Eleftheria terrae: one gene and its partners. The protein of the gene in region 2 binds, or shares a complex with, the protein of the main gene of each other region. Links are inferred from orthologs where the notes say so. Each region holds a gene or a part of one and is shown on either strand. Other genes may lie near its edges. The genes, in order: tsaE, tsaD and tsaB.

Region 1 (9,725 bases), on a different replicon or contig from region 2:
CCCATCATCAACCTCGAGTGGATCCAGAAGATCCACCGCGACACCCATGAACGCGGCTACTCGAAGGAAGCGGTGGCCGACACCATCCTGCGGCGCATGTACGACTACGTGCACTACATCTGCCCGCAGTTTGCCGAGACCGACATCAACTTCCAGCGGGTGCCGGTGGTGGACACCTCCAACCCCTTCATCGCCCGCGACATTCCGACCGCCGGCGAGAGCATGACGGTGATCCGCTTCCGCAATCCGCGCGGCATCGACTTCCCGTATCTGCTGTCGATGATCGGTGACTCCTTCATGTCGCGGGCCAACACCATCGTCGTGCCGGGCGGCCGCATGGATCTCGCGATGCAACTGATCCTGACCCCGATGATCCTGCGCCTGGTCGAGATCGGCCGCGCGCAACACGCCTGAGGCAAGGAGAACGCCATGCATCCCGACCACCCCGACGACACCGACCGCCAGATGGCCAACGCACTGCGCGCACTGGCGATGGACGCGGTGCAACAGGCCCGCAGTGGCCATCCCGGCGCGCCCATGGGCATGGCGGAGATGGCGGTGGCGCTGTGGGGCCGCCACCTGCGGCACGACCCGGCCGACCCGCAATGGCCCGACCGCGACCGGTTCGTGCTGTCCAACGGCCATGCGTCCATGCTGCTGTATGCCCTGCTGCACCTCAGCGGCTACGACCTGCCGATGCAGGAGCTGCGGCGCTTCCGCCAGCTGCACAGCCTGACGCCCGGACACCCCGAGGTGGGCCACACGCCCGGCGTGGAGACCACCACCGGGCCGCTGGGCCAGGGCCTGGCCAACGCGGTCGGCATGGCCCTGGCCGAGAAGCTGCTGGCCGATGAGTTCAATCGCGAAGGCCACGCGGTGGTGGACCACCGCACCTTCGCATTCGTGGGCGACGGCTGCCTGATGGAGGGCATCAGCCATGAGGCCTGCTCGCTGGCTGCCGCCTGGCGGCTGCGCAAGCTGGTGGTGCTGTACGACGACAACGGCATCTCGATCGACGGCCCGGTCGGCCCCTGGTTCCCGGACGACACGCCGGCGCGCTTTCGCGCCTATGGCTGGCAGGTGCTCGGACCGATTGACGGCCATGACGTGGCGGCGGTCGATGCGGCGCTGCGGCAGGCGACGGCGCCGGACAGCGAGCGGCCAACGCTCATCGTCTGCCGCACCGAGATCGGCCGCGGCTCGCCGCACCGGGCCGGCAGCGCGAAGGCACATGGCGAAGCGCTGGGCGAAGCCGAGGTGCAGCTGACGCGCGAGGCCATCGGCTGGCCGCATCCGCCGTTTCACATCCCGCCGCCGGTCTATGCCGCCTGGGACGCCCGGGCGCGCGGCGCAGCATGGCGGCAGCACTGGCATGCCCGGCTGGCAGCCTACCGCGACGCCCACCCCCGGCTGGCCACGGAATTCGAGCGCCGTCTGCGCGGCGAACTGCCCGGCGACTTCCAGGAAACGCTGCTGCCCCTGCTGGCCGGTTTCGGCGCCAGCACCGAGGCGGTGGCCACCCGCCGGGCCTCGCAGCAGGTGCTGGCGGCGCTCGCCCATGCACTGCCGGAGCTGCTGGGCGGCTCGGCCGACCTCACCGGCTCGACGCTCACCGACTTTCCCCGCTGCGGCGCGGTGGCCGGCGACCGGCCGGGCGGGCGGCACATTCACTACGGCGTGCGCGAATTCGGCATGGCCGCCGTGATGAACGGCCTGGCGCTGCATGGCGGCTGGCTGCCGTATGGCGGCACCTTCCTCACCTTCAGCGACTACAGCCGCAATGCCCTGCGCATGGCGGCACTCATGCGCTGCCGGGTGGTGCATGTGCTGACGCACGACTCCATCGGCCTGGGCGAGGACGGGCCGACGCACCAGCCCGTCGAGCATGCGGCCAGCTTGCGGCTGATTCCCGGGCTGGATGTCTGGCGTCCCTGCGACACCGCAGAGACCGCGGTGGCCTGGAGCAGCGCGGTGCAGCGGCCGGGACCCAGTGCCCTGCTGCTGTCGCGCCAGGTGTTGCCGGCGCAGCGTCGCAATGCGGAGCAGGTCACCGCCATTCAGCAGGGTGCCTACGTGCTCAGCGACCGGCCACAGGCGCTGGCCGTGCTGCTGGCCACCGGCTCGGAGGTGGGGCTCGCGGTGCAGGCCCAGGGACTGCTCGATGCGCGTGGCGTGCCGGTGCGCATTGTCTCCATGCCCTGCAGCAGCGTGTTCGACCGCCAGCCCGACGAGTGGCAAGCGCAGGTGCTGCCGCCGGGCCTGCCCCGCTTTGGCGTCGAGGCCGGCGTGACGCGGTGGTGGAGCCAGTACGGCTGCGTGGCGGCGCTGGGGCTGGATGGCTATGGCGCCTCCGCGCCGGCCGCGGAGCTGTCGCGCCACTTCGGGCTCACCGCCGAGCGGCTGGCCGAACACGTGGTGCTGCACCTCGACGCCCTGCAGCGCGCACTGCCGGCCGCCGGCTGAGGCGCCGGCCGTGCTGCGCGCGCTCATCTGGGACATTGACGGCACGGTGGCCGAGACCGAGCGGGATGGCCACCGCGTGGCCTTCAACCTCGCCTTCGAGTCGATGGGCCTGCCATGGCGCTGGAGCGAATCCGACTATGGCCGGCTGCTGCAGGTGGCCGGTGGTTACGAGCGCCTGCTGCACGACCTGGCCCAGCGGCCGGACGCCCCGCCGCCGGGAGCCGCGCGCGAACGGCTGGCCGGCGAACTGCACCGTCGCAAGAACCGCTTCCACCTCGAGCGGCTCGCGGGTGCCGGCCTGCCGCTGCGGCCGGGTGTCCGGGCGCTGATGGAGGAGGGCCGCAGCCTGGGCGTGGCCCAGGCGATCGCCACCACCAGTGGCCGGGCCAATGTGGAGGCCCTGCTGCGCCCCGCGCTGGGAGCCGGCTGGCCGGGCCGCTTCGCCGCGGTGGTGTGTGCCGAAGACGCGCCTCGCAAGAAGCCCGACCCCCAGGCCTACCGGCTGGCCTTGCAGCGGCTGGGCTGCCGGCCCGTCGAGGCGGTGGCGCTGGAAGACTCGCCAAACGGGCTGGCCGCGGCCCGGGCCGCCGGCATCGCCACCGTCATCACGCGCAGCGCCTACTTCGCGGCCGGCCCGTTCGACGGTGCGCTGCGGGTCTGCGACGACCTGTGCACGCCGCAGCCTGTCACGCTGGCACGGCTGGGCGAGTGGCTGCGCGAAGGGGGAGCGTGAGGGTCGGCCGGCCGCCGCTGCGCCGTCAGAGCTGCCGGTTGCGGGCCAGCGGCGGGTTCTTGGCGAAGTAGCGCCGGATGCCGGTCATGATGGCATCCACCAGTTCTTCCTGGTAGTCGGCGCTCTTGAGCTTGGACTCTTCCTCGGGATTGGAGATGAAGGCGGTTTCCACCAGGATCGAGGGAATGTCGGGGGCCTTCAGCACCGCGAAGCCGGCCTGCTCGACCCGCGACTTGTGCAGCTTGCCGACCTTGCCGATCTGGCCCAGCACCTCGCTGCCGACACGCAGGCTGTCATTGATCTGGGCGGTGGTGGACATGTCGAGCAGGGCCCGCATCACATGGCTGTCGGCATGCTTCACGTTGACGCCGCCCACCAGGTCGGCCGCGTTTTCCTTCTGCGCGATCCAGCGCGCGGCGGTGCTGGTGGCCCCGCGCTCGGACAGCGCGAAGACCGAGGCGCCGCGCGCCTGCGGCGTGATGAAGGCATCGGCGTGCACCGAGATGAACAGGTCGGCCTGCACCCGGCGGGCCTTGTCCACCCGCTGGTTCAACGGCACGAAGAAGTCCGAGTCGCGGGTCATCAGGGCCCGCATGTTGGGCTCGGCGTTGATGCGCTCGCGCAGCTTGCGCGCGATCTGCAGCACCACGTCCTTCTCCTTCAGCCCGCTGGGCCCGATGGCCCCCGGGTCCTCGCCGCCATGGCCGGGATCCAGCGCCACGATGACTAGGCGGTCGATCTTCTTCTTTTCCTTCGCGTCCAGCTCGGCCTTGCGCGTACCGGGGCCCGGGGGCGCCGCCGGCCCGGCGGCCGGTGACTCGGGCGGGGCCGAGGCCGCTGCCACCGGCGGCGGGGCGGCCGGCGGCTTGCTGTTGTTGCCCTTGCTGCGGTCGATGAACTCGCCGAGCGCGTCGTTGATGGCCGCCTGGGCCTGTCGCTCCGCCTTTTCCTTGTCGCGGATCAGCGCCAGCAACGGATCGGGCTCCACGGTGGGGTGGAGGTCGAACACCAGCCGGTGCTGGTAGTGGGCCACCGGTGCCAGGGTGAACATCTGCGGCAGTGCGGCCTGCTTCAGGTCGATGACCAGCCGCACCACGCGGGGCTGGTTCTGGCCGACCCGCACGCCGGCGATGTAGGGATCATCCGCCCGCACCTTGCCGACGATCTCGCGCAAGGCCGGGCTCAGCTCCAGGCCCTCGATGTCGATCACCATGCGGTCGGGGTTGCCCACCACGAAGTGCTTGGCCTGCAGCGGCGTGTCGCTTTCCAGGGTCACGCGGGTGTATTCGTCGGCAGGCCACACCCGCACCGCCACGATGCTGGCGCCGAAGGCGAGGCGGGGGGCGGTGAGCAGCAGCACCAGGCTGCCGGCATGTCGAAGGAGTTCGCGCCGCTGTGTCATGGGGTCATGCAGCCAGCAAGGCCTGGCCGAGGGGGGTGTGGGCAGTGAGGGTCACTTCGCGTTGGTCATCCGGCGCCGTGGCAAGTTCCATGCGCAGGTCGGCGACCGGCAGCAGGCCACCGGCGCGCTCGGCCCATTCCACCAGCTTGAGGCCGGGGCTGGCGAGGACATCGCGAAAGCCGGCGTCCTCCCATTCGCGGGGGTCGTCGAAGCGGTAGAAGTCGAAATGCCAGGCCGGCAGGCCAGGCAGCTCGTAGGGCTCCATCACCGCGTAGGTGGGGCTCTTGATGCGGCCGGTGACGCCCAGGGCGCGCAGCAGGTGGCGCACGAAGGTCGTCTTGCCGGCGCCCAGGGGGCCCTGCAGTTCGATGAAGGCAGTGCGCAGTTCGGGCCGCCGGGCGAGGCCTTGCGCAAAGGCGGCACAGGCGGCCTCGTCGGCCCAGTGCAGGCGGCGGCTTTCTAGAATCGGGGGATGCATCAATCCAAGGTCGTCGATCACGCCGCCCTGCTGGCCGAGGTCGGACAGTGGGCGCGTGAGCTGGGATTTTCACAGATCGGCGTCGCGGGCGTCGACCTGGCCAGTGCCGAGGCCGGCCTGCTGGCCTGGCTCGCCGAAGGATTTCACGGATCGATGGCCTATATGGAGGCGCACGGCCTGAAACGGGCGCGGCCGGCGGAGCTGGTGCCCGGCACGGTGAGCGTGATCACCGCCCGCATGGACTACCTGCCGCGCGGCACGCCGCCCGGCTGGCAGGCGGTGGAGTTCGACCGGCTGCGGCGACCCGAAGCGGCCACCGTGTCGCTCTATGCCCGCGGGCGCGACTACCACAAGGTGATGCGCCAGCGCTTGCAGAAGCTGGCCGACCGCATGGCCGAGCGGCTGGGGCCCTTCGGCCACCGCGTCTTCACCGATTCGGCACCGGTGCTGGAGGCCGAGCTGGCCAGCCGCAGCGGGCAGGGCTGGCGCGGCAAGCACACCCTGGTGCTGCACCGGGAGGCGGGCTCGATGTTCTTCCTCGGCGAGATCTACCTCGACCTTGCGCTGCCGCCGAGCGCTCCCGAGAGCGCGCATTGCGGCTCCTGCAGCGCCTGCCTGCAGGCCTGCCCCACCGGCGCCATCGTGGCGCCGCACCGGCTGGATGCCCGGCGCTGCATCTCCTATTTGACGATCGAGCATGCCGGGCCGATTCCGCCGGAGCTGCGGCCGCTGATGGGCAACCGCATCTATGGTTGCGACGACTGCCAGCTCGCCTGCCCTTGGAACAAGTACGCCCAGCGTGCCTCTCTGCCGGACTTCGACGCCCGCGCGCCGCTGACCGATCCCCCCCTGCTAACCCTGTGGGCGTGGAGCGAAGCCGATTTCCTGCGCTACACCGAAGGCAGCCCGATCCGCCGCATCGGCCATGAACGCTGGCGCCGCAACCTGGCGGTGGCGATGGGCAACGCGCTGCGCGCCGGGCCGCAGCCGGCGATGGAGCAGGCCCTGCGCGAGGCACTGGCAGCGGCCAGCCCGCTGCTGGCGGAGCACATCGAGTGGGCGCTGCGGCAAGGCGGACCGGACGCCGGGAGCCGGAACCCCTGAACGGCCGCCAGGGGCGCCCTTCGGGGAAGGCCCCCTCCTGCGCACCCCCCACAGGCTGGACGTGCAACGCTCGGCACGAGAACCGCTCCGCGAGGGCGCGGGTGGGGCTGGTGGACGCCGATGACCCGCCTTCCTCCCTCCCCCGGGCCAGAGCGTACGGGACCGGCCCCGGCCCCAGTCCCCGCTGCCCCGGCAAGGCACGGCGACCCCAGGCGATCGCAGGATGGCAGGTTCGGAGAGGCGGCGCCGGACGGCCGGCGATATAAATGGGGCCGCAACAAGCCGGGGCGGCCCCGCGATCGGGGAGGGCCGACGGTGGGTCGGTGCCTGCCCGGCCGCAAGGGGCGCTCGCCCGTGACCCAGGCCGGCGCTGCCGCCCGGACCGGCCAGTTGCGCCACCGGAGGTGCCAGCCGTCGCGGCCCTGGCGCCTGTCTTGCAACTCAACACCAGCTGGCTCCAAGAACATGAAGGCACAAGAACGCAGCGAACTGCTCCAGGCATTGAAGGCGCGGTTCGAGAAGAACATGCAGCGCCACCACGGCATCGCGTGGGCGGACGTCCAGGCCCGGCTCGAAGGCAGCGCCGATGCACTGAAGTCGCTCCTGGCCATGGAGCAGACCGGCGGCGAGCCGGACGTGATCGGCAGGGACCCGCAGACCCAGCGCCTCACCTTCTGCGATTGCTCGCGGGAAAGCCCGAGCGGCCGCAGGAGCCTCTGCTACGACCGTGCCGCGCTGGACGCACGCAAGGAGCACAAGCCCGAGGGCAGCGCGATCGAGATGGCGGCCGACATGGGCATCGAGGTGCTCACGGAAGACCAGTACCGGGCGCTGCAGGCACTTGGCGAGTTCGACACGAAGACCTCCAGCTGGATCCGGACGCCGCCGGAGCTCCGTTCACAGGGCGGGGCGCTCTTCGGCGACCGCCGCTATGGCAGGGTGTTCGTGTATCACAACGGCGTGCAGTCCTACTATGCCGCACGCGGCTTCCGCGGCCTGCTTCTTGTGTGAGCAGGCGCCGGCAGTGAAGGGTCCTGGCGGGCCGCGCCGGGGGCGCTGCCGTGGGTCGGCGCCGGGCCAGGCCGGCGCTGGAGCACGGCGCTTCCCGCCCCGTGCTCGCAGCGGCGTTCAGGCGGTCTTCATCGCCGCCAGGTAGGGCGCCAGCCGGCGCCCCATTTCCTCACCCAGCGCCTGCAGGCCGCTCATTGGCCGGATCATCACCTCGAAGTCGACGATCTTGCCGTCCTCGTCGAAGCGGATCATGTCAATGCCCTTGAGCTGCTTGCCTTGCACGGTGGCGCTGAACTCGAGCACCACGCTCTGGCCGTCCGCATCGATGAACTCACGGTGGTAGGCAAAGTCCTCGAAGACCTGGATGACGGTGCCCAGGATCAGCTGCACCGCCTGGGCGCCCGGGTAGGGCGTGTGGGCCATTGGCGAGCGGAACACCGCACGGGGGTGCAGCAGCTCCGGCAAGCCGGACATCCGGCCCTGCTGCACCATGGCATGCCAGGCCTGCAGCGACTGCGCGGCCTTCGGAGCAAGCCGCGGTGCCGGCATGGATGATGGCGCCGGCTCTGCGGCCTGCGGCGCATCCGGGTCAAAGCGCAGCGCGAGCTCGGTCCCCTGGCCGATCGCCCGCTTGGCGTCGAGCTCCATCGCCCGGTCGGCACCGCCGATGAGGTGGACACGGCAGCCGGCGGCCTCCAGCCCGGCCTGCAGCTCCCGCTGCGGCTCCTGGCCGGCGCAGACGATCACCTGGTCCACCGGCAAGGTGAGGTCGCGGCCGTCCACCGTGATGTGCAGGCCTTCGTCGTCCACCTTGCGGTAGCTGACCCCGGGGATCATCTCCACGCCCCGCTGCTTCAGCGAGGCGCGGTGGATCCAGCCCGTCGTCTTGCCCAGGCCGTCACCCACCTTGCTGGTCTTGCGCTGCAACAGCCAGATCTTGCGAGGCGCCGGTGGCCGCTGCGCCGGCTTCAGGCCGCCGCGTGCGGTGCCGCTGCGGTCCACGCCCCATTCATCGAAGAACCGGGCGGCGTCCAGGCTGGGCGACACACCCTCGTGCAGCAGGTACTCGGCCACGTCGAAGCCGATGCCGCCCGCGCCGATGATGGCCACCTTGGCGCCCACCGGCTGCTGGGCCCGCAACACGTCCAGGTAGCCCAGCACCTTGGGATGGTCCACGCCCTCGAACTGCAGCGTGCGCGGCGTCACCCCGGTGGCCAGCACGACGTGGCGGAAGCCGGCCTCGACCAGGTCGGTGGCGCTGACGGCCTGCCCCAGGCGCAACTGCACGCCGGTGATTTCGAGCTGCCGCCGGAAGTAGCGCAGCGTCTCGTGGAACTCCTCTTTGCCGGGCACCTGCTTGGCGATGTTGAACTGGCCGCCGATCTCGTCGGCGGCGTCGAACAGCGTGACGTCGAAGCCGCGGCGTGCCGCGGTGGTGGCGAACGCCAGCCCCGCCGGGCCAGCCCCGACCACCGCGATGGACTCGCGCCGCGGCGCGGGCGACGCGACCAGCAGCGTTTCATGGCAGGCACGCGGGTTCACCAGGCAGGAGGTGACCTTGCCCGCGAAGGTGTGGTCGAGGCAGGCCTGGTTGCAGCCGATGCAGGTGTTGATCTCGTCCGCCCGGCCGGCCGCCGCCTTGGCGACGAAGTCCGGGTCGGCAAGGAAGGGCCGCGCCATCGACACCATGTCCGCCATGCCGTCGGCCAGCACCTGCTCGGCGACCTCGGGCGTGTTGATGCGGTTGGTGGCCACCAGCGGAATGCCGACCTTGCCCTTCAGCTGCTGCGTCACCCAGGCGAAGGCCGCCCGAGGCACCTTGGTGGCGATGGTGGGGATGCGTGCCTCGTGCCAGCCGATGCCGGTGTTGAGCAGCGTCACGCCTGCGCCTTCCAGTGCCTGCGCGAGGCGGACCACCTCGTCCACCGTGGAGCCGCCTTCCACCAGGTCCAGCATCGAAAGCCGGAAGATGATGATGAAGTGGGGCCCGACCCGCGCCCGGGTGCGACGCACGATCTCCAGCGGGAAGCGGATGCGGTGCTCGTAGCTGCCGCCCCATTCGTCGCTGCGCTGGTTGGTTTGCTCGGCGATGAACTCGTTGATCAGGTAGCCCTCAGAGCCCATGATCTCCACGCCGTCGTAGCCGGCGCCCTGAGCCAGCGCCGCGGCATTGGCGAAATCCTCGATGGTCTGCTCGACCTCGGAAGAGGTGAGGGCATGGGGGCGGAACTGGTTGATGGGCGCCTTCAGGGCGCTGGGCGCCACCAGCTGCGGGTGGTAGGCATAGCGGCCGAAGTGCAGGATCTGCATGCAGATCTTCCCGCCGGCCTCGTGCACAGCCCGGGTCACCACGCGGTGCCTGTCGGCCTCGGCTTGCGTGGTCATCGCGGCGCCGCCGGGCATGGGCCGGCCCCGGTCATTGGGCGCGATGCCGCCGGTGACGATCAGGCCGACCCCGCCACGGGCCCGCTCGGCATAGAAGGCGGCCATCCGCTCGAAGCCGTTGTCCACTTCCTCCAGCCCCACATGCATCG
Region 2 (9,650 bases):
CCATCGCCTCGACCATCTTGCCGAGGATGTGCAGGCGGGCTTCCTTGGCCTGGGCCAGCGCGACCTGCATGATCTCCTTGGTGATGCCCTGGATCTTGATGTCCATCTGCAGGGCCGTCACGCCGGTGGTGGAGCCGGCCACCTTGAAGTCCATGTCGCCGAGGTGATCCTCATCGCCCAGGATGTCGGTCAGCACCGCGAAGCGGTTGCCTTCCTTGATCAGGCCCATGGCGATGCCCGCCACATGCGCCTTCAGCGGCACGCCCGCGTCCAGCAGCGACAGGCAGCCGCCGCAGACCGAGGCCATCGACGACGAGCCATTGGACTCGGTGATCTCCGACACCACGCGGATCGCGTAGGCGAAGTCGTCCTTGGACGGCAGCACCGGGATCAGCGCCCGCTTGGCCAGGCGGCCGTGGCCGATCTCGCGGCGCTTGGGGCTGCCGACGCGACCGGTCTCGCCGGTGGCGAACGGAGGCATGTTGTAGTGCAGCATGAAGCGGTCGGTGAACTCGCCGCTCAGCGCATCGATGATCTGGGCGTCGCGCTCGGTACCGAGCGTGGCCACCACCACCGCCTGCGTTTCACCGCGGGTGAACAGGGCCGAGCCATGGGTGCGAGGCAGCACGCCGGTGCGGATCTCGATCGGGCGCACGGTGCGGGTGTCACGGCCGTCGATGCGCGGCTCGCCCGCCAGGATCTGGCTGCGCACGATGCGGGCCTCGATCTCGAACAGCAGGCCCTCGACCTTCACTTCGTCGAACTCGGCGCCTTCGGCCTTCAGCGCTTCCTTCACCGCGGCATAGGCGTCGCGGGTGGCCTGGGTGCGGGCCTGCTTGGAGCGGATTTGGTAGGCGGCGCGCAGCTTCTCTTCGGCCAGGCCATTCACCTTGGCGATGAAGGCTTCGTCCTTCGCCGGGGGCTGCCAGTCCCACTCGGGCTTGCCGGCTTCGCGCACCAGCTCATGGATGGCGTTGATGGCGATCTTGCCCTGCTCGTGGCCGAACACCACGGCGCCCAGCATGACGTCCTCCGGCAGCTGGTCGGCTTCGGACTCGACCATCAGCACGGCGGCTTCGGTGCCGGCCACCACCAGGTCCATGCGCGAGGTGGTCTGCTGCGTCTTGCTCGGGTTGAGCACGTACTCGCCGTTGATGTAGCCCACTCGCGCGGCGCCGATGGGGCCATTGAACGGGATGCCGGAGATCGACAGCGCAGCGCTGCTGGCGATCATGGCGGCGATGTCGGCATCGACCTCGGGGTTCAGCGACAGCACGTGGATGACGAGCTGCACTTCGTTGAAGAAGCCTTCGGGAAACAGCGGGCGGATCGGACGGTCGATCAGGCGCGAGGTCAGGGTTTCCAGCTCGCTGGGGCGGCCTTCACGCTTGAAGAAGCTGCCCGGGATCTTGCCGGCGGCATAGGTCTTCTCGATGTAGTCGACCGTCAGCGGGAAGAAGTCCTGGCCCGGCTTCGGGTTCTTGGCGGCGACGACGGTGGCCAGCACCACGGTGTCGTCGATGTCCACCAGCACTGCGCCGGTGGCCTGGCGAGCGATTTCGCCGGTTTCCATGCGGACCGTGTTCTGGCCCCATTGGAAGGTCTTCGTGACTTTGTTGAACAGACTGCTCATGAGTGTCTCCAGTGATACTTGCGCGTTGTGGCAGCGCATTTGGCCTGGAGTCGCCCGCCGTAGCGCGGATGCCATTCCAGCGGGACTGCCGGTGCGGCAACCCCCCTGGAATGACACAGCAACGCTTTACGTCGGCACGGCTCCAAAAACAAAGAGCCTGTACTGGCAATCCCAGACAGGCTCTCTTTCATTGTCGGCAGCTTACTTGCGCAGGCCCAGCTTCTGGATCAGCGCGGTGTAGCGGTCGGCGTCCTTACCCTTCAGGTAAGCCAGCAGGCGCTTGCGACGGTTCACCATCTTCAGCAGGCCGCGGCGGCCATGGTGATCCTTGGCATGCAGCTTGAAGTGGGGGGTCAGCTCGTTGATGCGGGCGGTCAGCAGAGCGACCTGCACTTCGGGAGAGCCGGTGTCGGCAGCGCCACGGGCGTTGGCCTTGATGATGTCGGCCTTGTTCATTTCTGCAACGGACATTTTTACTCGATTCCTTGAATGGAAACCGCTGCCCGGAACAGAGCCTGCGGTTTCGTTTTCACTTGCGGTCGCGGGTGAAACCAACTCGCGCCGTGCGTTTCCTGCCTGGCCGGCCCGGGCCTTGAGGCACCAGGCAGGCACTCCCCTGAACGGGCAGCCTTCGGGCAGGAAGCCGGGATTATACGGCAAGCCGTGGACCGCTTGCCCACCAGCGTGGCACCGGCGGCGCAGCCCGCTGCGTCACGGCCGCGTCATGCGGCAGCTGGTGGGCTGCTCGGTGGCCTCCGGCGTGAGATAGCGCATGGTCTTGAAGCCGTAGCCGGAGCCTTCGTTGTCGAAGCGCGCGCCGTCGCCGCCGGCGCGCTGCATCTGGCTGACGTAGAGCGGCTGGATGAACTGATGGTCGGCCGCCCGCATGCGCCCGGCATGGAAGCCGCCCAGGCTGCGACCGTCGTAGGCGGCCCCCTCCATCGCGCGGGCCACCTTGGCCGGCTCGGCACTGCCGGCCTTCTGCATGGACTGCACCAGCAGCTCCACCATGGCCTGCATGCGCGCGTGCACATAGTCGTCGGCCGGTTGCGGGAAACGCTGGCGGAAGCTGGCATAGAAGGCGTCGGAGCTGGGCGTGCCGACATTGGGATGCCACTCGGCCACCGCCAGGACCTTGCCGACCCCGGCATCGCCGATGGCCGCCGGCGCACCGAGGGCATTGCCGTAGAAGGTATAGAACTTCGCATCGAGGCCCGCCTCGCGCGCCGCGCGGATCAGCAGCGTCAGGTCGTTGCCCCAGTTGCCGGTGACCACGGCTTGCGCGCCGGCCGCCTTCATCTTGGCGGCATAGGGCAGGAAGTCCTTGATGCGGCCCAGCGGGTGCAGCTCCTGCCCCACCACCTCGATGTCGGGGCGGCGGGCCGCCAGCATCTCGCGGCTCTTGCGCACCACATGCTGGCCGAAGCTGTAGTCCTGGCCGATCAGGTAGACGCGATGCACGCCACGGTCGGCCGCCAGCACATCCATCAGCGCTGCCAGTCGCATGTCGGCATGGGCGTCGAAGCGGAAATGCCAGAAGCTGCATTTCTCGTTGGTCAACGCCGGGTCCACCGCGGAGTAGTTCAGGAACAGCGCCTGGCGCTGTGGCTCGCGCTGGTTGTGCTTGTTGACCGCGTCGAGCAGTGCCGCGGCAGTGGCCGAGCTGTTGCCCTGCAGGACAAAGCCGGCGCCCTGGTCCACCGCCGCGCGGAACATCGACAAGGCTTCCTCGGTGTTGCCCTTGCTGTCGAGCCGCAGCAGCTCCAGCTTGCGGGCGCCGCCGGGCAGCTTCACGCCGCCGCGGGCGTTGACCCGCTCCACCGCCCAGGCGATGTTGCGGTGCACCGCCTCGCCGGCGTTCGCGAAGCTGCCGGACAGGCCTTCGACCAGGGCCAGCTTGATGGTCGGCGCCGGCGCCTGGGCGCAGGCCGCCGTGCCGAGCAGGGCCGCAGCGAGCACAGCGACCATGCGGCGTGCACTTTGCACGCCGCGTGTGGAGAGGACAGCAGGATGGAAGGAAGTGCGCATCTTGAAAAGAAAAAAGCCGCACTCAATTCCTGCGGCATGGGGCTGCAGACTGCGCAGCGACCGCAACGATTGTAGGAGTTCCGATGTTCGTGATGCCCATTGCCCGTACCGCCCGCAGCACCGCCCTGCGCCCCGATGTGCTGCGTGCCGTCGACCGCCTGCTGCACGACGGCTTGCAAGCCCGCGGCCAGGCGACCGAAGAGCACCGCGCCGAAGCGAGTCGCGCGCCGGCGCTCGACATCGTGGAGACCGCCACCGCCTATCTCGTCACCGCCGACCTGCCTGGCGTGACGCGCGAAGACATCCAGCTGTCGGTGGAAGGCCGCCGCGTACAGCTGCTGGCGGAGGCCAAGGCGGCCTCCGCTGCGCCGGACGCCGAGGCACCGCGCATGCTCTACCGCGAGCGCGCACCCGCCCGCTATGCGCGCAGCTTCACCCTGCCGGCGGCGGTGGACCAGGCCGGGGCCCAGGCCCGCTTCGACAACGGCGTGCTGAGGTTGACGCTGCCGAAGCAGGCCGCCGCCCAGCGCGTGCAGATCCGGGTGAACTGAGCCCGCGTGAACTGAGCCGCATCGGGACGCCAGGCTGATGGCGTTGCGGCCCTGGTGCGGCCGCGTCGAACCCGGAGCCGCCGGGCGGCGTGGCGAGAGGCGCCCCTGAAAGCACCCCTTGTCCCGATGCACGCCGCAGTCAGACCGAGGCGAGGTCCCAGCGGGGCTTGACGTCGAAGGCGTAGTCGCAGCGGGCCTGGGCGCGGCCGGCCTGCAGCCGCATGGCGCCGGCCAGCGCGATCATCGCGCCGTTGTCGGTGCACAGGGCCAGCTCCGGATAGTGCACCCGCACGCCACGACGACGGCAGGCCTCGTCGAGCTGGCTGCGCAGGGACCGGTTGGCGCCGACACCACCCGCCACCACCAGACGCTTGAGTCCGGTCTGCTTGAGCGCCTTGAGCGACTTCTTCAGCAACACCTCGACGATGGCGGCCTGGGTCGAGGCAGCCAGATGAGCCCGGTCCTGCTCACACACGTTGCTGCCGAGCTTGCGCACCTGGGTCCAGACGGCCGTCTTCAGGCCCGCGAAGGAAAAATCGAGGTTGCCACTGTGCAGCAGGGGCCGCGGCAGCTCGAAGGCGGCCGGGTCCCCGAACTCGGCCAGGCGCGCCAGCTGAGGGCCGCCCGGATAGCCGAGGCCCAACAGCTTGGCCGATTTGTCGAAGGCCTCGCCGGCGGCATCGTCGATCGTCTCGCCGAGCAGTTCGTATTGCCCCACGCCATCCACCCGCATCAGCTGCGTGTGCCCTCCAGAGACGAGCAGGGCCACGAAGGGAAACTCCGGCGGATCCGTCGACAGGAAGGGCGACAACAGATGCCCTTCCAAATGGTGCACTCCCAGCACCGGCTTGCCCAGGGCGGCACCCAGCGCACAGGCTGCCCCCGCGCCGACAAGCAGCGCGCCCGCCAGGCCCGGGCCACGCGTGTAGGCCACCACGTCGACCTCCGCCAGGCTGCGCCCGCTGTCCTGCAAGACCTGCCGCGCCAGCGGCAGCACCCGCCGGATGTGGTCGCGTGAGGCGAGCTCGGGCACCACCCCTCCATAGGCCTGGTGCATCTCGATCTGGCTGTGCAGGGCATGCGACAGCAGGCGAGGCACGGCAGAGCCGACGTTCTGTACCAGCGCTACGCCGGTTTCGTCGCAAGACGATTCAATCCCGATCACCAACATGGGACAAAGTGTAGCGGCAGCGACAAAGTCATTCGCCGGCGCTCCTCGACCATCCTTTCGCAGCCTTTTGTCACGCCTGGACACGCGCGATCCGCGTCTGATGTGAGGAATGTCACTTAGGGTGCCGGACCGGCAAGTTAGTCTCGCCCCCCGTCGCACTGTGCACAGTGCCTTCCCGACCAGAGAGCCCAGGGACCATGAAGGAATACAAACTGTCCGGCTGGCCCGAGTTGCCGAGCGCTTACCAGCGCACGGCTTACCAGCGCATGCTGCACCAGATGTCGCACGGCTTCGTGCCGCTGGCGCAGCTGGTGCGCGCCAGCGGGCTGGGCAAGGACTCGGTGAAGGCCTTCCTGTTGCAGTTGGGCAACCGCGGCGTGCTGATGGAGCGGGAACGCGTGATGGCCCCCCTGCTTCTCACCCTGGCCAGCCGTTCGCTGGACTGGCTCAAGCGAACGTTCAAGTGCCAAATGCCGCGCCGCAGCTGAGCCAGCGTCGCAGCATCGATCTCGCCCTTCGCCGGCGTGGGCCGCTGGCTACCACGCCATACCGGTCTCGGTGCGGATGGCACTCTCAGCCCAGCCGGCATGAAGCGACACTGGATCGCTTAGCACAGATCCACGCGAACGCCCGTGAGGCATGTCGCGTTGCAGCCTCCATCACCGCGTCTTGTCGCCTCCCTTTCACACCAAGGCGAGGGATTGATACAAATACTTACCAATGAAAAACTCCACCTCCTTGTAGCGACAGCCCGCCGGGCCGTCAACGAGAGTCGGAGTATCGAAATGAGAGTTGGAGCCATCAAAGCGGCGCTTGCCGCAGTCACCATCGCTGTTCTGTCCGGGTGTGCCACTCTGCCGGCACCCGAGGTGATGAAGGCGGAAGTCGCTTCGTACCAGCTGCCCAAGCTGCCGCAGGAAGGCCAGGCGATCGTCTACGTCGTGCGCCCTTCGGGCCTCGGCACGCTGATCCGCTTCAACGTCTTCGTGGACGATCAGGAGACCGACTCGGAGATGGGATACACCCGTGGCTCCCAGTTCATCTACTTCAATCTGAAGCCGGGCACGCACCGCATCTACTCGAAGGCGGAGAACTGGGCCGAGGCGGAAGTCACCGCAAACGCGGGTGACATCATCTTCCTGCAACAGGAACCCGCGATGGGTATCGTGATGGCGCGCAACAACCTCTTCGCACTGCCGGACTACCAAGGTAAGTACCATGTCAAGACCCTGACGCTCGGCACGATTCACAAGACCGACAAGTGATGCGCGCGAGCCGCTTGCAGCGACTGCGGGCGGCGCGCGCCGACACTCCTGAGGAGAATGCTGGCACCTCTCGCCGGACCGTTCCTGTTGCGCAGCTGTACACCGGCAATCGACAGGATGCCGAGCTGATCTTGCTCTCGCATCCGCGCTAGCGGTACCGGACCGACGGGAACGCTGGCTCCCGGCACGGAGCAACATCGCCCGAATCAGATGGCCCGGGTCTTGCTTTGAATGCTGGCCCTCTGCGTTGGGCGATTGCTCCTTATCTCCTCAGGGCTCCGGCCCTTCTCGGTCTTCGCACCTTCGCGTGGCAAAGACCGTTTTTTTTGGGGCGTCAGCGCGCCCGGCGGCCGGCCCACCACCAGATCAGTGCACCAGCAAGCATCATCGGCACGCTCAGCCATTGGCCCATGCTCAATCCCAGTGCAAGCAGGTTGAGGAAACGGTCGGGCTCGCGGAAGTACTCGGCGATGAAGCGGAAGGTGCCGTAGCCAAACAGGAAGGCGCCGGAGACCTGGCCAGTAGCGCGCGGCTTGCGGGCATAGAGCCACAACAGGACAAAAAGCAACAGGCCTTCCATGCCGAATTGGTACAGCGGCGAGGGATGGCGGGGATCGTTGGTGCCCGACTGGGGGAAGACCATGGCCCACGGCAGGTCCGGGTCGGCCGGCCGGCCCCACAGCTCCCCGTTGATGAAGTTGCCGATGCGACCCGAGGCGAGGCCGGTCGGCACGCAAGGCGCGATCAGGTCGGTCACTTCGAAGAAGCGGCGCTGGCGCGTGCGGGCGAACACCGCCATCGCCACCAGCACGCCCAGCAGGCCGCCGTGGAAGGCCATGCCGCCCTCCCACACCTTGAAGATTTCCAGTGGCTGCGTCAGGTAGAACACCGGCTTGTAGAAGAGCACGTAACCCAGCCGCCCGCCCAGCACGACGCCGAGCACACCGTAGAACAGCAGGTCTTCGATGTCGCGGCGGCTCCAGCCGGCCTGCGCCCATTGCGGCTGCTTGACACGCAGCGAACCGAGCCACAGGAAGAGCCCGAAGGCAACGAGGTAGGTCAGGCCGTACCAGTGGATGGCGAGCGGGCCGAGCTTGACGGCGATGGGGTCGAACTGGGGATGCACCAGCATCAGCGGGTCCTTGTGGTTGGGCTCATGGCGCGACGATCTGCGCCTGCACATGGTCGACGAAGCGATCCACCACCGGATGGTGCTGCGGCGCCCAGAGCAGGCTGGTTTCACAGGCCAGGCCGCTCGTCGGCAGCGGACGATAGACCACTCCGGGGCGCTGCAACCGGGTCACCGAGGCCGGCACCCACGCCACCCCCATGCCGGCCGACACGAGGTTGACGATGGTTTGCATCTGGTTCGCTTCCTGGCCGATGTGCGGCGCCCATTGATGGGCGCTGTACAGCGAAAGCACCGCATCATAAAGGGAGGGCGCGATGCCGCGCGGGAAGATCACCAGCGGTTCCGCCAGCACCGCAGACAGCGCCGGTGCCTCGCCTTCGGCCAGCACATGGTCGCTTGGCAGGGCCAGCACGAGCGGCTCGCGCAACACCACCTGCGACTCGAAGCCGGCCACGCCGCTGGCCCCCGGCGCATGCAGCACGAAGCCGGCGTCGATCTCGCCGGCCGCGAAGGCGGCCAGCTGCACATCCAGCGTCGCCTCCTGAAGGGCGAGCTCGACGCCGGGCCAGGCCTCCCGGAAGCTTTTGAGCCAGTGCGGCAGCGGGCCGTAGCCGATGGTGGACACAAAGGCCAGCCGCAGCCGGCCCAGCCCGCCCTGCGCGGCGGCACGCGCCAGCGGCCCCAGCCGATCGGCGTCAGCCAGCAGTCGCCGCGCCTCGGGCAGCAGCACCGCCCCGGCCGCACTCAGTGCGACCGAGCGGCGGGTGCGCCGGAACAGCTCCACGCCCAGCAAGGCCTCGAGCTGGCGGATGGCCATGGTCAGGGGCGGCTGCGTCATGTGAAGGCGGGCAGCGGCGCGGCCGAAGTGCAGTTCCTCGGCCACCGCAACGAATTGCCTGAGCTGCCTCAGTTCCACGGGCGCCCTTTCATATATCCGATGAATCAATCACAGCTGAAAGATATATTGGAGCAGAGAGAACCGTCGCCGCATACTGTGGGGCTCCAGACCCCCACGAATCCCCGAAGAGGACGCCATGAGCATCAACCGCCGCTCCAAGAACATCACCGAGGGCGTGGCGCGCGCGCCCAACCGCTCGATGTACTACGCGCTCGGCTACCAGGCCGAGGACTTTCGCAAGCCGATGATCGGCGTGGCCAACGGCCACTCGACCATCACGCCCTGCAACTCGGGCCTGCAGCGGCTGGCCGACGCGGCGGTGGCCGGCATCGAGGAGGCCGGCGGCAACGCGCAGATCTTCGGCACGCCGACCATCAGCGACGGCATGGCGATGGGCACGGAAGGCATGAAGTACTCGCTGGTCTCGCGCGAGGTGATCTCCGACTGCATCGAGACCTGCGTGCAGGGCCAGTGGATGGACGGCGTGCTGGTGGTCGGCGGCTGCGACAAGAACATGCCGGGCGGGCTGATGGGCATCCTGCGCGCCAACGTGCCGGCCATCTACGTCTACGGTGGCACCATCCTGCCGGGCCACTACAAGGGCCAGGACCTGAACATCGTCAGCGTCTTCGAGGCGGTCGGCCAGTTCTCGGCCGGCAAGATGAGCGAGGAAGACTTCTGCGAGATCGAGCGCCGCGCCATCCCCGGCAGCGGCTCCTGCGGCGGCATGTACACCGCCAACACGATGAGCTCGGCCTTCGAGGCGCTGGGCATGAGCCTGCCCTACTCCTCCACCATGGCCAACCCGCACGAGGAAAAGGCCAACTCGGCGAAGGAATCGGCCCGCGTGCTGGTGGAGGCCGTGCGGCAGGACCTCAAGCCGCGCGACATCGTCACCCGCAAGGCCATCGAGAACGCGGTGGCGGTGATCCTGGCCACGGGCGGCTCCACCAACGCAGTGCTGCACTTCCT
Region 3 (9,742 bases), 890 kb from region 2 along the record:
CCCGCGCGCTGCTGGAGGCCTGTGCGCGGCGCGGCGTGCCGGGCCTGGCCGGGCCCAGCGCGAACCAGTTCGGCCGCGTCAGCCCCACCACCGCCGAACATGTGGCCGGCGAGTTCGACGCCGACGTGCTGGTGCTCGACGGCGGCGCCTGCCAGGTCGGCATCGAATCGACCATTGTCGACTGCTCGCGCGGCCGGCCGGTGCTGCTGCGTCCGGGCATGATCGGCCGGGCCGAGATCGAGGCGGTGCTCAACGAGCCCCTGCTCGACCGCGACGCCCAGGCGCCGCGCGCGCCCGGCACGCTGGAGGCCCACTATGCGCCACGCGCCCAACTGCGACTGATGAGCGCCGACATCCTGCAGACCGCGCTGCAGGTGCTGGGCGACAGCTCGCCGAAGCTGGCGCTATATTCGCGGACCGTGCGCGCGCCGCGCGGCATGCAGTACCGCCGCATGCCCGCAGACGCCGCCGAGGCGGCACAGCAGCTGTTTGCTGTCCTGCGTGAGTTCGACGCCGCGGGCGCCGAACTCATCTGGGTCGAGAGCCCGCCGTCGTCCCCCGAGTGGGACGGTGTGCGCGACCGGCTGGCCCGTGCCGCGGCGTCCTGAGCGGCCTTGCTTGCGCTGCCGACGCCTTTCAACTTTCACACCGGAGATTCCATGTCCCTGCGCCTTTCCCGCTGGCTGCCCCGCCTTCGACTCGCCGCTCTGGCCGGTGCCGCCGTGGCGGCCCTCACCGCCTGCGGCGGCGAGGTGTCCGACCCCTTCAAGCCCCAGCGCATCCTGTCGGTCGGCGACGAGTACAGCTACATCGACGCGACCAGCGGCGCGAAGTACACCATCAACGGCCTGACCAGCGATTCCAAGTTCGACTGCAGCGTCTACCCGCTGTGGAACCAGTGGGTCGCCCGCGAGTACGGCTTCACCTTCCAGGAGTGCAAGGGCGCTGACGGCCGGGCCCGCGCGCTGGCCAAGGAAGGTGCGAAGGTGGCCGATGTCGGCGTGCAGGCGGACGTCGCTGGCGGGGTGCAGGACAAGGACCTGGTCCTGCTGCAGGTGGGCGCCAACGATGTGTGGCAGCTGTACCAGGACCTGATCGCCGGTGGCGACCTGGCGGCGCTCAAGAACGAGGCGACGCGCCGCGGCGATGCCCTGGGCCAGTTGGTCAAGAACTGGAACGACAAGGGCGCCCGGGTGGTGGTGATGGACGTCTTCAACCAGGGCCAGACGCCCGAAGCCGGCGCCGCCGCTGCGACGAACCCGACGGCACGCACCCAGCTGCAGGAACTCAGCACCGCCTTCAACGACGGCCTGCGCGCCGTCCTGAGCGGCAACCAGCGCAAGACGGTGCTCGTGCTCGGCAATAACCGGCTCAGCAAAGCCGTCGAGGACAAGGACCTCAAACATCGTGACACCAACGCCTGCCTGGACAGCGTAGCCACCGCGAAGGCGTGCAGTACGGCCACCCTGAACGCCGGAGTCGATCCAAATCCACGCACTTTGGACTACATCTTCGCCAAGGACCGTTATCTCACCCCCGCCATGAACCAGGCACTGGGCGAACAGGCCGTCAAAGAAACGGACCAGCACCCGTTCTGACCCGCCCCTGCGCTAGCGCCCGGCCGGCCCCTTCGCGGCGCCGGCCGGCACTGCGTAGCGGATCTTCATCCCCAGGATCGCGCTGGCCAGGGCCAGCGTGATGGCATTGGCCGCGATGATCGGCCATTCGCCGATCATCAGCCCGTACACCAGCCACATCGTGATGCCCAGCGTGAAGACGCTGTACATGCCGAGCGAGATGCCGCTGACGTCGCGCGTCCTGAAGGTGTGCCAGGCCTGCGGCACGAAGGAGGCCGTGGTCAACGCAGCAGCCAGGAAGCCGAGTCCGTCGGTCACGTCGATGGTCATGGAGCGCGCTCCGTGCTGAGCGGGGGGGAAGAAGGATCGGGAGAAGACGGCAAGGCGGTACCGGTCGCCTCATCCCGTGCCGCCCAGTCGACCAGCGCCTCGAGCACCGGCCGCGCGGCGGCCGCCTCGGGATGGTTGATGACCGCCACCACCACGTAGCGCCGGCCGCTGGCCGCCAGCACATAGCCGGCCACGCCGACCACATCGCGCAAGGTGCCGGTCTTCAGGTGCGCCCGGCCGGGCGCCGCCGCAAAGCGCTTGAGCGTGCCGTCGACGCCCGCGATCGGCAGCGAAGCCAGCAGCTCCGGCATCACCGGGCTGGCCCAGGCGGACTGCAGCAGGCGGGCCAGGAACTGCGCGCTCAGCCGGCCTTCGCGCGACAGGCCGGCGCCGTTGTCGAGCACCAGCTCCGGCGCCTCGCCCCATTTCGCCACCGCCCACTGGCGCACGGCCACCTCGGCCGTTTCCAGCGAGCCGACGCCCTGCGCCACCAGGCCCAGGGTCAGGTAGAGCTGCCGGGCCATGGTGTTGTTGCTGAACTTGTTGATGTCGCGCACCACCTGGCCGAGCGGCGGCGACACCGCCACATGCAGCGGCTTGGCCGCCGGCGGCGCCACGCCCTCGCGCACCCCGCCGCCCAGCCGCCCGCCCAGGCCGCGCCACATCGCTTCGACGGCGCGGGCATTGAAGCTGGCCGGATCGGCATACGCCAGCGACCAGCTCTTCTCGCCGCAGGCCAGCGGATAGGCGCCGCGGAACAGCAGGCGTTCACGCCCGCCCAGCTCGGCCTTCAGCGCGGCCTGCCAGTCGCTGCAGGGCGCGGTGTGGTCGAGTGGCACCATCGTGTCGATCGACACCCCGGCCAGTGGCGGGTCGGCGGCAATGCGTGCCACGCCGCGGGCCGGGTCCGGCACGAAGTCCAGGCTCAAGGCCTTGAAGTTGATCAGCAGCGCATCGGGCGCCACGTTGTAGGGCCGCAGCGGATCGCCGTCGAAGGCGGCTGGATCGGAGCCGATCGCATCGAAGGCAATGTGGTCCAGCACGATGTCGCCGCGCACCTCCTGGATGCCCAGCTGCTGCACCCGGCGCAGCAGGGCCCAGAGCCGCTCCATCACCAGCGTCGGGTCGCCCAGGCCCTGCAGATGCAGGTCGCCCTGCAGCACGCCGTCCTGCACCACGCCGTCGGCGTACACCGGCGTGCTCCAGGTGTAGGCCGGCCCCAGCAGCTCCAGCGCGGCATAGGTCGTCACCAGCTTCATCAGCGAGGCCGGCTGCACGCCGGCCCGCTCCCGCCAGGCCAGCCGCGGCAGCGCCGCGCCCACCTCGATGACTTCGGCCGCCAGCGCCTCGCGCGGCACCTTGGCGCGCGCCAGCGCAGCATCGACGGCCGCCGGCAGCGGCGCGGGCGGCAAGGTGCCGCCCCAGGCCAGGCTGCAGGACAGGAAGAAGACCGGGACGATTCCCCCGCACAGCCAGGCGGGCCAGCAGCGACACAAGTGCATGGCGCCATTATCCCGATACGCGCTGCGGCCCGGCGGCCCGCCGCTGCGCCACGGCCCCGCTAAACTGCCTGCCTGTGTTGTTGTTCCGGCCTGGCCCGGCTTCCTGTTCGTGCTCACCCCCACCCCCGCCCTGCTGGCCCTGGAAACCGCCACCGACACCGTGCACCTCGGCGTGCTGGTGAACGGCCGCCCGTGGGTGCGCGAAGACGCCGGCGGCGCCCAGGCGTCGGCGCAACTGCTGCCGGCCATCCTGTCCTTGCTGGCCGACGCCGGCCTGACGCTGCAGCAACTCGACGCCATCGCGTTCGGCCGCGGGCCGGGCGCCTTCACCGGCTTGCGCACCGCCTGCGCCGTGGCGCAGGGCCTGGCCTTCGGTGCCGGCAAGCCGGTCGTGCCGGTCGACACGCTGCTGATCGTGGCCGAAGCGGCGCGCCGCGACGGCGGCGGCGACGATGTCTGGGCCGCCCAGGACGCCCGCATGAACGAGATCTACGCCGCCCGCTACCGCTGGGACGGCCACGCCTGGCACACCCTGCAGGCGCCGGCGCTCTACAGTGCCGCCGCACTCGCCCAGGCAGTGGCCGACCACGGCGGCGACTGCCTGGCCGGCAGCGCGGTGGAGCCGCACCGCGAGGCACTGGCGGCCACCGGCCTGCGCCTGCAGCCTGCCGCTCGGCCCGACGCGGCCGCCCTGCTGCAGCTGGCCCAGGCCGCCTGGCAGCGCGGCGAGGCCGTCGATGCTGCCCTGGCGCTGCCGCTGTACATCCGCGACAAGGTGGCGCAAACCACCGCAGAACGCGAAGCGCTGGCCCAGGCTGCCGCGCGGGGGCCGGCATGAGCTCGCTGGCCCGCCCCTGCGATGCGCCGCAGCTGATGCCGATGACGGTGAGCTCGCTCACCGCGGTGCTGGCGGTCGAACACCAGGCTTATGAATTCCCCTGGACGCGCGGCAACTTCGTCGACTCCCTGCATGCCGGCTACCTGGCGCGGCTGCTCTACAGCGCCGACGGCGTGCTGCTGGGCTATTTCGTCGCCATGCCGGGCTTCGAGGAGATGCACCTGCTCAACCTCACCGTGGCGCCGGCGCACCAGCGCCGTGGCCATGCGCTGCACCTGCTCGACACGCTGCAGGGCATGGCCCGCGACAGCGGCGCCCGCCAGCTGTGGCTCGAGGTGCGCGTCTCCAATGCCCGCGCACGAGCCCTCTATGACCGCTACGGCTTTCGCACGGTGGGCCAGCGCAAGGGCTACTACCCCGCCTGCGAAGGGCGCCGCGAGGATGCCATCGTGATGAGTCTGACGCTATGAGCTGGGACCCGAGACAGCTGGCCATGCTGAAGGAAATCGGCGTGCTGCCCTGGGAACCGCGCGACGCCGGCCCGGCCGACGAAGGCCATCCGCAGGCACCGGCTGTCGAAGCCGCGCCGGCCGAGGCGCCGGCGCAGCCGCGGCAGGCCGCCGCCCCCGCCATCCCGGCGGCACCGGCCGCGGCCCGGCAGACGCCGACCCAGGAGCCGCCGCAGGTGCCACCGCGGACCACCGCCGACCCGGCCTCCGTGGCCCCGGTGGCGGTGCACGCGCGCCGCCCCACCGGCGTCGAGCAGATGGACTGGCCGGCCCTGCGCGAGGCCGTGGCCGGCTGCCAGGCCTGCAAGCTGTGCAATGGCCGGCGCAACACGGTGTTCGGCGTCGGCCATGAGCAGGCCGACTGGATGATCGTCGGCGAAGCGCCCGGCGAGCAGGAAGACCTGAAGGGCGAGCCCTTCGTCGGCCAGGCCGGCAAGCTGCTCGACAACATGCTGCGGTCGCTGGCGCTGACCCGCAGCGAGGCGCCGTCGACCCACCAGGTGTTCATCGCCAACGTGCTGAAATGCCGGCCGCCACACAACCGCAACCCGGAGCCGGAGGAAGTCGCCCAGTGCGAGCCTTTCCTGCAGCGCCAGGTGGAGCTGGTGCAGCCCAAGATCATCGTGGCAATGGGCCGCTTCGCGGTGCAGTCGCTGCTGCGCACCGGGGAGCCGATCGGCCGGCTGCGCGGCCGGGTGCATCGCTACCACGGCGTGCCGGTGATCGTCACCTACCACCCGGCGTATCTGCTGCGCAACCTGCCGGACAAGGCCAAGGCCTGGGAAGACCTGTGCCTGGCCGCCGACACCGCGGCCGCAGCCAGCGCGGGCTGAAGCCCGCAAAGACGGCGGCCGATGTCCGGCAGCAGCAGCCCGCCCAGCGGCAGCAGTGGCGACCCGGCCGCACTGGCTGACCTGCACTGGTTGCTGCTGTCACCGCCCCTGCTGACCGACGGCCGCTTCAGCGCCCCGGTGCAAGGCTTCGACGCCCGGCAGCAGGCCGAGATCGCCCACTGGCTGCAGCAGCTGCGGCAACAGCCGCAGGCCCTGCATCGCTTTCTTGCCGAACGCGCCCTGCCCGCCACCCCCGGAGCCGCACCGCGGCGGCTGCCACTCGGCCGCTACGCGGAGCGGCTGCTGGAGTTCTACCTCCTCCACGGCCCGACCCACCGGCTGGTGGCGGCCAACCTGCCGCTGCGCCATCCGCCCGGCAGCCTGCCGGGGCTGGACCACACCACCCTGGGCGAGATCGATTTCCTGCTGCACAGCCGTGACGGCCAGGCCCTGCACTGGGAACTGGCGGTCAAGTTCTTCCTCTGCACCGCCACCGGCGAGGAGGCCGGTGCCGCCGACTTCATCGGCCCCGACCGGGCAGAAACCCTGCCGTCCAAGCTGCACAAGCTGTTCGAGCGCCAGCTGGCCCACCCTGCGCCACCGCCCTGGCAAGACGTGGCCTGGCAGCCGCAGGCCTACACCCGCGGCTGGATGTTCTACCGCCACGACCGCCCGGTGGCACGCTGCGCCCTGCTGGCACCGGACCATCTGCAGGGCCGCTGGCTGCCCTGGCGGGACCTCGACGCGCTGCCGGCCGGCGACTACCTGCTGCTGCCCCGCGCCCGCTGGATGGCGCCGGCCGAGGTGACGGCAGCCGTCCCGACCCTCCCCCGCGAAGCACTGCCCGACATGGTGGCCAGCCTGTGGTCCGGCGCGCCACCGGCAGGTGCGCGCCGCTGGCCCAGCGCGCAGTTGCTGGCCCGCCTGCAGCCCGGCATCGACCTGCGCCGCGAGGCCGACCGCTGGTTCGTGGTGCCCGACGGCTGGCCCGAGGCCTGAGCGCACCGGCTTCAGCCGTGCGTGCCCAGGTAGCGCTTGCGCCAGAAGAAGAGGCCCAGGCCCGCGCCGACCAGCAGCATGATGATGGCGGCGGCCCAGAAGCCGGAGCTGCTGTGGATCAGCGGCAGGAAGTCGAAGTTCATGCCGAAGATGCCGGTGATCAGGTTGAGCGGCAGGAAGATGGCCGTCAGCACCGTCAGCGTGCGCATGATCTCGTTGGTGCGGTTGCTTTGCGCCGAGAAATGGATCTGCACCGCGCCTTCGGCGGAGCTCTCCAGCCGCCGCACATGGCCCAGCACCCGCTCGATGTGCTCGACCACGTCGCGCGAGCGCACCCGCAGCAGGTCGCGCTCGCGGCGGCTGCTGCTGTCGCCGGGGGCCGGTCGCTCCTCGAAGGTGTCGATCCATTCCAGCGCCGCGCTGCGCTGGTCTTCGCAGATGTCCTCCAGCAGGTGCAGCGCATTGCGCCAGTCCAGCAGCACCTGCCAGCTGCGAAAGCGCCCGCGCGGGTCGAGCAGCGCCCGCTGCAGCAAGCCCAGCTGCTTCGTCAGCAGCCGGCGCAGCTCGAGGTAGCTGTCCACCATCTGGTTGACCATGCGCAGCATCTGGTCGTCCGGGCTGGTGGGCAGGCGGGCCGAGGCGCCGCGGCCATCGGCCGGCGCACCGTTGCCGCCGGCCTGGCCCATCTGCGCCAGCCGGCTGATGAAGCTGTCCCACACCTGGCAGGCACCGGGGTGCACGGTGAGCAGCAGGCGGTCGAACACCGCAAAGCCCACCGCGCTCGTGTCGATGGCCTGCAGCACCTGCTGCGCACCGGCCAGCGAGCCGGGCTGCTCATCGGCGGCCGGCAGCGCACTGGAGACGCTGCCGGCCGCCAGCCGGCGGAACACCAGCAGGTCGTACCAGGAGGTGTAGTCGAAGTGCGAGGGCAGCTGCCGGTTCAGCAGGTCGGAGATGTGCAGGTCCACCAGCGCACCGCCCGCCCACTGCTGCAGGAAGGACTGGATGGGCCCGATGTCGAGCTCGAACTCCTCGCGGGAGGTACCGATCCACAGGTAGCCCTGCTCCGGCGGCTGCGCGGGCAGCCCCGGCAGCTCGGTGAAGCGGGCACCGACATGAAAGACGCGCATCGGCGGATCTTAGCGGCGCAGGACGCGGGCCGCCTCGATCGCGAAATAGGTCAGCACCCCGTCGGCGCCAGCGCGCTTGAAGGCCAGCAGCGACTCCATCATCACCGCGTCGTGGTCCAGCCAGCCATTGGCCGCGGCGGCCTTCAGCATGGCGTACTCGCCGCTCACCTGGTAGGCGAAGGTCGGCACGCGGAACTCGTCCTTCACGCGGCGCACGATGTCGAGGTAGGGCATGCCGGGCTTGACCATCACCATGTCCGCGCCTTCGGCGATGTCCATCGCCACCTCGCGCAGCGCCTCGTCGGAGTTGCCCGGGTCCATCTGGTAGACCTTCTTGTCGCTCTTGCCCAGCGCGCCGCGCGTGCCCACCGCATCGCGGAAGGGGCCGTAGAAGGCGCTCGCATACTTGGCGCTGTAGGCCATGATGCGGGTGTGCACCGAGCCGCGCGCCTCCAGCGCCTGGCGGATTGCGCCGATGCGCCCGTCCATCATGTCGCTCGGCGCGACGATGTCCACGCCCGCCTCGTCATGCGCGAGCGCCTGGCGGGTCAGCACCGCCACGGTCTCGTCGTTGAGGATGTAGCCAGTCTCGTCGAGCAGCCCGTCCTGGCCGTGGCTGGTGTAGGGGTCGAGCGCCACGTCGGTCAGGATGCCGAGCGAGGGAAAGCGCCGCTTGAGCTCGCGCACCGCGCGGGGGATCAGGCCCTCGGGGTTGTAGGCCTCGCGGCCGTCCTCGGTCTTCAGCGAGGGCTCGATGGCGGGGAACAAGGCCAGCACCGGGATGCCCAGCGCCACGCACTCTTCGGCCACCGGATACAGCCGGTCGAGGCTCATGCGCTGCACGCCGGGCATGGACACGACTTCCTGCACTTGTGAATGACCGTCGATGACGAACACCGGGTAGATCAGGTCATCGGCCGACAGCCGGTGCTCGCGCACGAGGCGGCGGGTGTGGTCGTCACGACGCAGGCGCCGCGGGCGTGCAGAGGGGAAAGAGACGGGAAAGCTCAAGGACGTTTTTCCTGTTACGGTTGCCGAAACACCAAAAACTAGCGTTTTCCATGCCTCAGGCGCGGGTACGTGTCAGTGAAATGACAGCTGTGTTCTGGTAAAGTTACATGTGAATGATACGTCGCATGACGTTCATTCCCTGCTTTTCCTCCCTGAGCAGGTGCCTTACCGTGATGACAGCGTTAAGGCTTTGCAGCCCCAGTCCCCGGACTGGGGCTCTTTCTTTTGGGCCTGGCATCGGGCTGTGGCCACCGGCCTTCGCGGTGCTGGCTATCATCCGCCGATGCTCTGGATCAAAGCCCTGCACATCGTCTTCGTGGCCAGCTGGTTCGCCGGCCTGTTCTACCTGCCGCGCATCTTCGTGAACCTGGCGATGGTGCCGCCCGACAGCCATGCCGAGCGTGAACGCCTGCTGCTGATGGCCCACAAGCTCTACCGCTTCATGAGCCTGCTGATGGTACCCGCGCTGGGCTTCGGCCTGTGGCTGTGGCTCTACTACGGCATCGGCCGCGGGGGCAGCGGCAATGGCTGGCTGCACGCCAAGCTGGCCATCGTCGTGGCACTGGTCGGCTACCACCACTACTGCCGCCGCCTGCTGCGCGAGTTCGAGCAGCTGAGCAACCGCCGCAGCCACACCTGGTTCCGCTGGTTCAACGAAGCACCGGTGCTGGGCCTGCTGCTCGCGGTGGTGCTGGTGGTGGTCAAGCCCTTCTGAAGCCGCCCCGCGGATGGCGCGCCACCGGAGTTCGCTCGTTCCCCTGGCCTCCGCCTATGCGGCGCTGGTGGCCTACGCGAGCCTCTACCCCTTCACCGACTGGCAGGTGCCGGGCGTCAGTCCGTGGGCCTTCATCACTTTGCCGTGGCCGCGCTGGTGGACCACCTTCGACCTGGTCTCCAACCTGCTCGGCTACATGCCGCTGGGCGGGCTGCTGTGCGGCGCCCTGCTGCGCAGCGGTGCCCACCGGGTCGCCGCGGTGCTGCTGGCGACGGCGCTGGGTGCGCTGCTCTCCGGC

The links.
Region 1: the proteins of tsaD (region 2) and tsaE are in contact, whole or in part, in a crystal structure (PDB 6N9A), measured with the Thermotoga maritima proteins. The link is inferred for Eleftheria terrae from one-to-one orthologs. Residues at the interface, in WP_004082750.1 of Thermotoga maritima: Cys10, Asp11, Arg49, His50, Leu82, Gly84, Gly135, Gly136, Glu154, Thr155, Leu156, Asp157, Asp158, Ser159, Glu162, Asp165, Lys166, Arg169, Leu170, Tyr175, Lys213, Thr214, Leu217, Tyr218, Gln221, Arg222, Asn324; in WP_004082108.1 of Thermotoga maritima: Leu37, Gly38, Lys46, Lys57, Val59, Lys60, Ser61, Thr63, Phe64, Thr65, Leu66, Met67, Val69, Pro71, Tyr82, Arg83, Leu84, Asp86, Asp88, Phe89, Asp93, Ile128, Asp130, Glu131, Arg134.
Region 3: the proteins of tsaD (region 2) and tsaB are in contact, whole or in part, in a solved structure (PDB 4WQ4), measured with the Escherichia coli proteins. The link is inferred for Eleftheria terrae from one-to-one orthologs.

What each region holds. Positions count from the first base shown.
Region 1 is NZ_CP106952.1:106,984-116,708, reverse strand. What follows is about bases 3,340-6,322. They hold tsaE (tRNA (adenosine(37)-N6)-threonylcarbamoyltransferase complex ATPase subunit type 1 TsaE), read right to left. Parts: upstream 5,077-6,322; coding sequence 4,603-5,076; downstream 3,340-4,602. Other genes in these bases: queG (tRNA epoxyqueuosine(34) reductase QueG), read left to right, coding at 5,071-6,180; N7L95_RS24855 (N-acetylmuramoyl-L-alanine amidase), read right to left, coding at 3,340-4,598. Outside these bases: N7L95_RS24870 (phosphoribulokinase), read left to right, coding at 1-414; tkt (transketolase), read left to right, coding at 430-2,463; N7L95_RS24860 (HAD-IA family hydrolase), read left to right, coding at 2,474-3,196; more of N7L95_RS24855, read right to left, coding at 3,222-3,339; N7L95_RS24840 (DUF4256 domain-containing protein), read left to right, coding at 6,646-7,191; N7L95_RS24830 (oxidoreductase), read right to left, coding at 7,309-9,725. UniProt on the Escherichia coli protein: Required for the formation of a threonylcarbamoyl group on adenosine at position 37 (t(6)A37) in tRNAs that read codons beginning with adenine.
Region 2 is NZ_CP106951.1:5,151,952-5,161,601, reverse strand. The notes cover bases 3,368-6,275. They hold tsaD (tRNA (adenosine(37)-N6)-threonylcarbamoyltransferase complex transferase subunit TsaD), read right to left. Parts: upstream 5,384-6,275; coding sequence 4,352-5,383; downstream 3,368-4,351. Other genes in these bases: N7L95_RS23175 (DUF2846 domain-containing protein), read left to right, coding at 6,169-6,275; N7L95_RS23180 (hypothetical protein), read left to right, coding at 5,581-5,871; N7L95_RS23190 (Hsp20/alpha crystallin family protein), read left to right, coding at 3,745-4,212; N7L95_RS23195 (branched-chain amino acid ABC transporter substrate-binding protein), read right to left, coding at 3,368-3,601. Outside these bases: pnp (polyribonucleotide nucleotidyltransferase), read right to left, coding at 1-1,633; rpsO (30S ribosomal protein S15), read right to left, coding at 1,835-2,104; more of N7L95_RS23195, read right to left, coding at 2,345-3,367; more of N7L95_RS23175, read left to right, coding at 6,276-6,648; lgt (prolipoprotein diacylglyceryl transferase), read right to left, coding at 6,983-7,780; N7L95_RS23165 (LysR family transcriptional regulator), read right to left, coding at 7,803-8,696; ilvD (dihydroxy-acid dehydratase), read left to right, coding at 8,815-9,650.
Region 3 is NZ_CP106951.1:4,259,518-4,269,259, reverse strand. The notes cover bases 2,328-5,327. They hold tsaB (tRNA (adenosine(37)-N6)-threonylcarbamoyltransferase complex dimerization subunit type 1 TsaB), read left to right. Parts: upstream 2,328-3,407; coding sequence 3,408-4,247; downstream 4,248-5,327. Other genes in these bases: N7L95_RS19075 (uracil-DNA glycosylase), read left to right, coding at 4,714-5,327; rimI (ribosomal protein S18-alanine N-acetyltransferase), read left to right, coding at 4,244-4,717; dacB (D-alanyl-D-alanine carboxypeptidase/D-alanyl-D-alanine endopeptidase), read right to left, coding at 2,328-3,409. Also shown: N7L95_RS19105 (L-threonylcarbamoyladenylate synthase), read left to right, coding at 1-608; N7L95_RS19100 (SGNH/GDSL hydrolase family protein), read left to right, coding at 660-1,598; N7L95_RS19095 (SemiSWEET transporter), read right to left, coding at 1,611-1,907; more of dacB, read right to left, coding at 1,904-2,327; more of N7L95_RS19075, read left to right, coding at 5,328-5,589; N7L95_RS19070 (DUF1853 family protein), read left to right, coding at 5,611-6,588; N7L95_RS19065 (magnesium transporter CorA family protein), read right to left, coding at 6,600-7,718; hemB (porphobilinogen synthase), read right to left, coding at 7,728-8,729; N7L95_RS19055 (CopD family protein), read left to right, coding at 9,013-9,444; N7L95_RS19050 (VanZ family protein), read left to right, coding at 9,458-9,742. UniProt on the Escherichia coli protein: Required for the formation of a threonylcarbamoyl group on adenosine at position 37 (t(6)A37) in tRNAs that read codons beginning with adenine.